Regions from separate parts of the Peribacillus sp. 05N428 genome, predicted to be linked through region 1. Evidence: riboswitches for the same ligand, from Rfam matches in the RefSeq annotation. Region 1 holds a riboswitch; the other holds the start of a gene.
What was found. A riboswitch is a leader RNA that binds a small molecule or an ion and turns the genes downstream of it on or off. The one in region 1 is predicted to bind preQ1.
Positions count from the first base shown of each region.

Region 1 (4,418 bases):
GAAGTACGAAGAGTTAATTGATAAAGTGATAGCGGATGATGAATTGAATGATGTGAAAGTCCTGCCCCAGCTGCATACCTATATATGGGGTAACAAGCGGGGCGTGTAAAGTAAAGGCAGTGTGATGTTTAATCACACTGCCTTTTAAGCTTATTACAACCTTTGCATGTGTGTAGCTTTGAAGGATGATGTGTATTTTAGGCCATATCCAAATAAGCGATCCATTCCTATATGTGCGGTCCAAATTAAACCAATCATCATCCATGCATCCGACTTTAGGAATATGGCTAACAAAATCATGAAGATGGAAACGATATAAGTATGGAATGCGTTATAAACCTTTGCTCCAATCCGATCATCGATCAGATAGGCCAGCATGGAAACATCAGGGGACAAAATCAACAAAAGGAAAATCCACCAGCTGAATTCATATAACGAATAGATATAAATCACCGCTAAAAGGACCATAAGTCCTTCAATATGAAGGAATTTCTTCACCATTTCATAACCTCCAAAGTTTAATTGACCATTGGTCAATAGTGTCCGAAAAAATTATATGATGTTCTTGGTGATATTTTTTACATGAAAATAGGCTAAACCTTTTACATCTTGATAAGATAGCTCAGAATTAATATAAAAAGTTATGAATCCGTGAAGAGAAAGAAAAATCGACCAAATGGATGCAGGATTCAGTTTGTTGTCCGTTAGATCCGTCAAGGACTGGATTAGCTTTTCGTATGTTTTATTAGAATCGAATTGAAGTAACTGCTGAATTTCTTTTTCCTTCGATAAAAACATGATGGAATAATGATTCTGTTGGGTTAAACCAAACTCCAAGAAGCACAATAAAATCTTTTCCATTTTTACAGAAGGGTCATTTTCCGACAGGATGATATCATCGATTAAAGAATTTAAAACGGAAAAATCCGTTTTCACTAAACTATAAAATATTTCCGCCTTGTTTTTAAAATGATAATAAATGGCTCCATGACTGCAATCCAATGATTTAGCCAATTGCCTCATCGAGACATTCGAATACCCTAACGCTGCAAAAAGGTTTCTAGCTTCATTCAAAACCATGTCCCTGGATAATTCTTGACCTGCCGATTTCCTTGGCGACATCTTGTCACCTCCTTATTAATTGACCACTGGTTAATTAGGATGATAGCTCACGGATTTTCAAATGTCAATTATTAGGTCGATTGATAAAGTACTGTTTTTTAAGTGGGATTTTGCCATTTGTTTCACCAGTGTTGCAAAGGATAAACCCCCAGTTTATTGAGGGTTTATGCAATTTATTAAAAAACTAATGATGCTCTCAAAGTAGTAACGCCATTTTCTAAATAACCCTTTAAACAGGTTAATGTATATACCCAACCTTCTTTTTGTCCGATCATTTTGTTTATTATTTCAGGGTCGTCTTCACTCAATCCAGATTCGTTCACTTCAATGATCGTACTCGTTTTATCCAACTCTTTTAGTGTAATGGTAACAATCGTTTCTTGATCATTTCCGCCCCATGCAAACACGATTTTCCTATTTTCCTCTACTTCCAATACATGAATGACCACTTCAGCATCGTATTCGTTGTATCTCAATGTAGGCGTCCTGCCTTTTTCCCATCTTTCCGAACTTGATGAGAACCAGAAATTCCCGATTTTTTCAGGATTCACAATGGCTTCAAACACTTCATTAGCTGGCTTGATTATCTTAAATTTCGTGATTATTTGGGTATCCATTATTAACTCAACTCTCTTTCAATGTGTTTTTGTAGTTTCCGTTTAATTATCCCAGTCTACTGATATGGGCGGGAGGGTCCGTCCAGTTTCAAGCAAGCTCTTCAGGTTACTTAAAAGGGCTGGCCATCCATTATTCAAGCCTTCAAAGGTATTGTCATCATATACGAAATCCGTCTCCAATAGCTCCTCATGCCTAAGAATTAACTTCACAGTCGAATCGTCCATTTTCTGTAATTCAAAAGTGACCCGTGTAGGCTGCTCGCGAGGTGTTTCGTCTCCTGCCATGATCCATGTAAACGAGAGCAGGTGCAACGGCTCGCATTTAAGTACATGCCCATGATCGGTAATCCGCCCATCTTTCAGCAAATATTTAACGGCTGACCCTTCTTGCCAGTCAGACTGTACTTGTAATCCGAAGTGGTATTTCTTCGTGACTTCACCACTCGTCAAGGCTTCCCAAAGCTTCTCTGGTGTGGTTGCGATATAAATAGGATAGACAAACGTAGTTTTTTTCATCATTCTTATTCTCCTCGCCAAATAAAGTACATGACTCTATCTTTGATTTTCGGCTTTTGTATACAGACGGTCAAGCAGTTTTATGCGACAGAAATCGGCAAAAGGGGGAAACAGGGCCATTGAAGTAAATGGCTAAATCAATCGGTATCAGCGAATACATACTAAAATCGACGGTATGGAAACTTCTTGATTTCCAACCGCTTTCAAGCTACGATGAATAAGGAAAATGATATTCCGCCCGGGCGGAAGAGGTTCTAGCTACCCTCTCAAAAAAACTAAGGAGAACAGGGCTCTTTCTTAGGGTGCTGTTTTTTCTGTATAAGGAGAATTAAGAAATGTTAAGAATTTTATTGTATTTAGTATCCATCATCACGGCGAATGTGGTTACAGCAGCTTTTGCGCCATTACATTTTGGCATGTTCATCATCCCGATGGGGACATTGCTCATCGGGGGAACCTTCATCTTCCGAGATCTGGTCCAGAATAAATTCGGCCGCGCGAAGACCTATATATGCATCGTCACTGCACTTATTTTATCTGCATGTGTATCATTTTTATTAGGAGATACGTTACTGATTGTGTTTGCTTCCGCATTATCCTTCGTGGTCGCAGAAACAGCGGATACGGAAATTTATACCCGTTTAAAGCTCCCGATGAGTTGGAGGGTGTTTTACAGCGGGATCGTTGGAGGATTTTTCGATTCAGTGATATTTGTCGTGATTGGCCTAAGTCCTCTGGGTGCCAATATATTGCCATGGGAAGCAGTACCAGCTGCGGTCATCGGCCAAATCATCGTTAAAACGATCATTCAGTCCATTGGTGCCGTATTGTTGGGACGAATCAACGTAGAACTGGAGAAACGTGTAGTCTCCAGTTAAATGCTAGGAGGGATGCACTCGATGGATGGAACCAAAAAAGAAGAAGAAAAATGCTATTGCCTCGAGGCCTTTCGTGAAAAATATGGCCCGCATGTTCAAGGGGAATGCATGAAGCTCTCCTGCGCCAATTATCGCAAGCATAAAGGAATAGACAAAAAAAGGACCTGATTAGGTCCTTTTTTTGCGTGATTGAAGTAACTCACAAGTAAACAGCGCAAACTAAGTGTGCAGTACGAATTCACGAGTAAAAGTGCGAAACTCACGAGTAAAACAGCAAAACTCACGAGTAAAAGTGCGAAATTCACGAGTAAACGTGAAAAACTCACGAGTAAACAGTCCAAACTCACGAGTAAACGTGAAAAACTCACGATTAAATAGTGCAAACTAAGTGTGCAGTACGAATTCACGAGTAAAAGTGCGAAATTCACGAGTAAACAGTCCAAACTCACGAGTAAACAGTGCGAAACTAAGTGTTTCGCACGAATTCACGAGTAAAACAGTAAAAAAAGCTCCCTGGGCCGTTCCATTAATGGGTGCAGGAAGCTTTTTATTTGGACTAGAAATGCTCTGCGCTTTTTCGAACTAATTTTTCCAGGAAGAAAAAGCATTCGCGTTTCCGCTCAAGTTCGGTTTGTCCATTTTCGGTGACATGATAATATTTCCTGCGGCCTGATTCGGACTCTTTCCAATGTCCTTTTATGAATTCTTTTTTTTCTAATCGTTTAAGGGCAGGGTAGAGGGTGCCTTCACTTATTTCATAGTTGCCCTTGCTCATTTGCTTCAGGATTTTGGTTATTTCATAGCCGTATAGCTTTTTTTGTGAAAGAAGTGAAAGCAAAAGGAGGTCAATGCTTCCCTTCATTAATTCTTTATCCATATAAAATCTCCTCCTTTTCATTTTTAAAGTGTAATACGTTGTACATCGTATCACAAGGTGCATTTTACTTTTCTTAAAAAAAATGGTTAAATGACGATTGCTAAATAAATTTAATCATAGTAAAATGTGCTTCGGAACGGATGAGTTGTGAAGAGTGTGGTAAGGATACTATATACATGATTTAATGGTTTTAATGAAAATACGGAATAGGATAGAAGAATCACTACTCAAGGGGTATTAATTGATTTTTTTTCGAAAATCATTTAGATTCTATTTATCAACAAGAGCAAAGAAAGAAGGTCCTAGATAGATGAAAGTGAAAGCACCTGAGTCATTCACATATATAGGTGGAAAGAGAGCAGTTCTTCTGCTTCACGGGTTTACCGGAAGTACAGGAGATATGAAGAA
Region 1 covers NZ_JBFTMS010000003.1:28,874-33,291, forward strand. Annotated here, with positions in the region: gene queE (7-carboxy-7-deazaguanine synthase QueE) at 1-109, shown strand, start outside; gene AC1DIV_RS03425 (DUF4260 domain-containing protein) at 154-501, opposite strand; gene AC1DIV_RS03430 (TetR/AcrR family transcriptional regulator) at 553-1,122, opposite strand; gene AC1DIV_RS03435 (SRPBCC family protein) at 1,299-1,739, opposite strand; gene AC1DIV_RS03440 (SRPBCC family protein) at 1,782-2,258, opposite strand; PreQ1 riboswitch class I at 2,498-2,540, shown strand; gene AC1DIV_RS03445 (VUT family protein) at 2,591-3,133, shown strand; gene AC1DIV_RS03450 (hypothetical protein) at 3,155-3,301, shown strand; gene AC1DIV_RS03455 (PadR family transcriptional regulator) at 3,690-4,010, opposite strand; gene AC1DIV_RS03460 (alpha/beta hydrolase) at 4,321-4,418, shown strand, end outside.

Region 2 (4,418 bases), on a different contig from region 1:
CCGGATCTTATTTTTCATAAGGATAGGATTCAGAGATTTCGAGCAGTCGGCCGCAGGACTCGACAACCTCGATGATTTCCATCCATGACATGTCCAGACCCAGTTCATTAGCATGGGAAATCTTATCCCGTAATTTTCGGATGGCATTCGCATCCTTCTTCCCTTTACTTTTCGAAGGGATTTGGAAGAAGTGCCTCAATTCTTTATCTTTATGTATAATATCGAATTTATCACTGATTTGCAGGCACTCTATTATATTGATATCCTCATTTTTATCGATTCTCCTTTTATATAATTCAGTTGCCTTTTCTAAACGGTCTTCGCTGATCATTGGATACCAGCTGCCATCGCCGAATCTATCCAGGATGATATCGCTCATCCTCATTTCCAATAAGGTAATATATCCGAATATCAGCATCCTGATCGGAGGCTTTTGGAGGTCGGCATGGGTAATCAACATTTTAATTGAATTATTCTCTAATACGAACACCCTTGTCTTATTCTTAAAAATATGGAGAAGCTGGATCAAAGGGGTTGAATTCGAAACCATTTCCCTTGGTGAGAAGTTTCTCATATATTCAGAAATACTTCCTTCACCTAGTTCTTGCCTTTCGATATATCCGATGATTTCCCCTTGATCTTGGACTGCCAATATATCAAAATTCTTTTTTTTCATTGCTTTCTGGATATCCAGCGCCAGATCGTTTTTATGGCAAAACTCAAGCTCCTGGGCAATGCTCTTAACCGTTATATTTTCTTCATAAAGAGTTTTAAGACTCAGATAGCTGCTATTGCTTTTTCTTTCGCTTCCATTTAACATCTTTCACCCTCCGATCAGGAACACTTTCTGCCCGTTTTCCGCTTTAATAAAAGAAATGCATGAGGCCCCCGCAAATAAAGTTCACTGTAGTGGATTCCATCCCATTTCAAATGCCATCAACTGCATTTCCTGCCGCCGTATCCACATTCCGCTTTTCTTCCCACCCCTTACAAACATCTACCCAATCCTTGGCACCTGAATATTCAAACAATTCAGCGAGTGTAAGTTCTATTGCAGAGTTTGAACTGCCGCAAGCCGGAAACAATGACTCGAAGCGTTTCATCGATACATCAAGAAAAACAGCTAAATCGTTTGCCAGGCCAAACGGGCAAACGCCTCCGATTGCATGGCCGGTCTGTGCAAGCACTTCATCAGGTGAAAGCATTCGTGCCTTGAAACCGAACGTCTGACGAAATTTCTTATTATCCACTTTCGCGTCCCCTGCGGCAACGACCAAAATCGCGTGTTCACCTTCCCCTTTAAAGGAAAGGGTCTTGGCAATCCGCGCTGGGATAACACCGATGGTTTCCGCTGCCTCAATCACCGTTGCACTAGATGTTTCGAACTCCTTTACGTCGCCTTCCCGATTCCATTGTTTAAAATGGCTTTTGACACTTTCGATCGACATATTAATATTCACTCCTTTTTATGTACATATTGAAATAATATCATCCTTCATTGCAATAATTCAAAATCCAATTGTGCTGCTTCATCTGATTGGAAACCTATAAATTAAAACCATTCTTTACAAATTGACGAAACAAGCTTACATGGGATACTATTAATCATCGGGTAAACGCCTGCACGTGGTTCGTAACCATCCCACGATAAAAAACTAGGGAGAGAGTAAAATGAATGTTCGTACACTCGTGATAAACGGGTTATTGGCTGCCTTGTATGTGGCGGTCTCATTGGTGTTTAAACCAATAGCTTTTGAGATGTTCCAATTCCGTGTACCGGAAATGTTGAATCATCTGATTGTATTCAATAAAAAATATATCTACGGTATCGTTGGAGGAGTCTTCATATCGAATCTGCTCTTTTCGCCGATGGTGCCATATGATTTGATTTTTGGGGTGGGGCAATCCCTGCTCGCCTTATTGCTTGTCATTTATGTTTCTCGTTTCATAAAAGGCATTAAAGGACGTATGATCGCTACGATTATCTTTTTCACGTTCACAATGTTTTTAATTGCAATTGAACTGAACCTTGCCTTTGGCTTGCCATTCTGGCTAAGCTGGATGACTACAGCTGTCGGTGAGTTCGTTGTCCTTTTGATTGGAGCGCCAATCATTTATGGAATGAACAAAAGAATTCAGTTTGAAAAGTGGCTTTAAAAGGAATCTTCGCGCCGTTAAGCCACTATAATGGAAAAGAGCTGTCTGCATGATGCGGCAGCTCTTTTTTTTCACCATTGAACTCGAAAATGATAAACTATTAGTAAGAATGGTGGTGGCCCTTTGAAAAAAGTCCTGACCATAATCGGTCTACTTGTAATCGCAATTTTTATATACTCTAATGCAGAACTGTTCACTTTGGTTTGGAAAAGTGATTTGGATTCTGTTATTGGCATATTGAAGGAAAATCTTTTGCTTACATTTATTGTGACATTCGTATTGATGTTTGTACAAAATTCTTTTACAATCATCCCCTTAATTTTGCTCCTGACCATCAATGTCACGATATTCGGATTCATATATGGCTATCTATGGAGTTGGTTTACAAGTGTTGTTGCCTCAGGATTCATTTTTTATGCAGCCAGAAACTGGTTTCAGGAGCTTCTTTTAAAGAAGATTGGTGAAAAATGGCAAGAATCTGTAGTGGAGCATGGCTTCATGTACGTGTTTACAGGCAGGATTTTCCCGCTTATCCCAACAAGCTTAATTAACTTGGCAGCTGGAGTCAGCACCATCACTTTCAAAGACTTTTTATTGGCGACGGCACTTGGCAACCTTATATACTTTTTCTTCCTATCACTGATTCCCTATGGACTGCTATCTGTTGAAATGAACCAATATACGCTAGCTGCGCTTGCACTCCTCTTCTTACTATTCTTCATGATCTATAAGCGTGCAAAAAAGAAGAAGAAACTAACCCTCTTCAGAAAAAACAGGTGACCACATTGGCCCCTGTTTTTTTATTTAGAGATTCTGCATATATTTTTTTCCGATAGTTTGTTAAAATGTGTATGTAATTTTACCTTTGAAATGTCTTAAAATCAGGGAGAATCTCCATGTCCAAACGCTCCATCTTAGCAATATATATCCTATCCGGGATTCTTACATTAGTCGTATTCGACTATTTTTTAACTACAAATATCCATAATAAAGAAGTCTTCATTCAACTCCAAAGGGCGGAAGGCATTGTTTTCCTTTTATCAATAGGCTTAATTCTATATCTTTATTTAGCTAAAAAAGAAGAATTCAAACGATTAAAAGAAGCGGAACAACGTCGGCGCACACTCATCAATTCAATGGTGGATTTCGTTAATTTCAAGGATGGGGATGGCCGATGGCTTGAATCCAATACCTTCGGGCTGCAATTATTTCAATTGGAGCATGTAGATTATAAGGGAAAAAGAGATAGCGAGCTCGCGGAATACTCCGAATTTTATAAAGAATCTTTGATCTACTGTGAAGTTTCCGATGAAGAAACGTGGGTAAAGGGGGAAATTACTAGGTGCGAGGAAATCATCCCTCTTCCCGATGGCAATCACAAGACCTTTGATACGATTAAAGTTCCCCTGTTCAATGAAGATGGTTCTCGTAAAGGCTTAGTCGTCATTGGCAGGGATATATCTGAAAGAGTTGTCGCGGAGAATCAATTATTCGATAGCGAACAACGCTATAAATCATTGTTTGAACACAACCCTTATCCGATGCTGATGCTTGATTTAAATGGAATGATCACGACCGTGAATCCAAGGTTTGAAACGGTAACAGGCTTTCAACAGGAAGAAATACATGGCGCCTCATTCATTAATTTGAATTTTTCAGCAGAAGACGCGGAATTGATCCGTACATCATGCCAATATGTCATGGAAAACCAAAAGGGGATCAAAAAAGGGAAAGATATAGAATTCCTGACGAAGTACGGGAAGTCCATCTTACTTTCTTGTACGTTTGTCCCGATGATGGTTGGCGAGGATTTAGTCGGAATCATTACTTATGCTAAAGAAGTCACTCAAATTCGAGAAACCGAAGCACGCTTAAGAAGAACCGAAAAATTATCGATAGTCGGCGAACTTGCCGCAAGTGTAGCCCACGAGGTACGAAATCCGCTGACTTCTTTAAAAGGTTTCGTCCAGCTGCTTAAAAAGAGCGACCATCCCTATGAACATTACTACACGATCATGTTAAGTGAATTGGACCGGATCAATCTTATTGTAAGCGAGTTACTCGTTCTGGCAAAACCACAGGAACTTCCATTCAGCAAACATCAAATCATCGACCTGATGAATGATGTCAAAACCTTGTTGAAACCAGAGGCGGACTCGTACCCCACCCAAATATCAATATCTGTCAAAAATGAAATACCGCTTCTATTATGTGAGGGAAACCAATTAAAACAAGTTTTCATAAACATGCTCAAGAATTCC
Region 2 covers NZ_JBFTMS010000010.1:50,741-55,158, reverse strand. Annotated here, with positions in the region: gene AC1DIV_RS11930 (CBS domain-containing protein) at 8-820, opposite strand; gene AC1DIV_RS11925 (YbaK/EbsC family protein) at 927-1,448, opposite strand; PreQ1 riboswitch class I at 1,621-1,665, shown strand; gene AC1DIV_RS11920 (QueT transporter family protein) at 1,672-2,157, shown strand; gene AC1DIV_RS11915 (TVP38/TMEM64 family protein) at 2,281-2,937, shown strand; gene AC1DIV_RS11910 (PAS domain-containing sensor histidine kinase) at 3,054-4,418, shown strand, end outside.
Region 2: another riboswitch for preQ1. It lies ahead of AC1DIV_RS11920 (QueT transporter family protein); the one in region 1 lies ahead of AC1DIV_RS03445 (VUT family protein).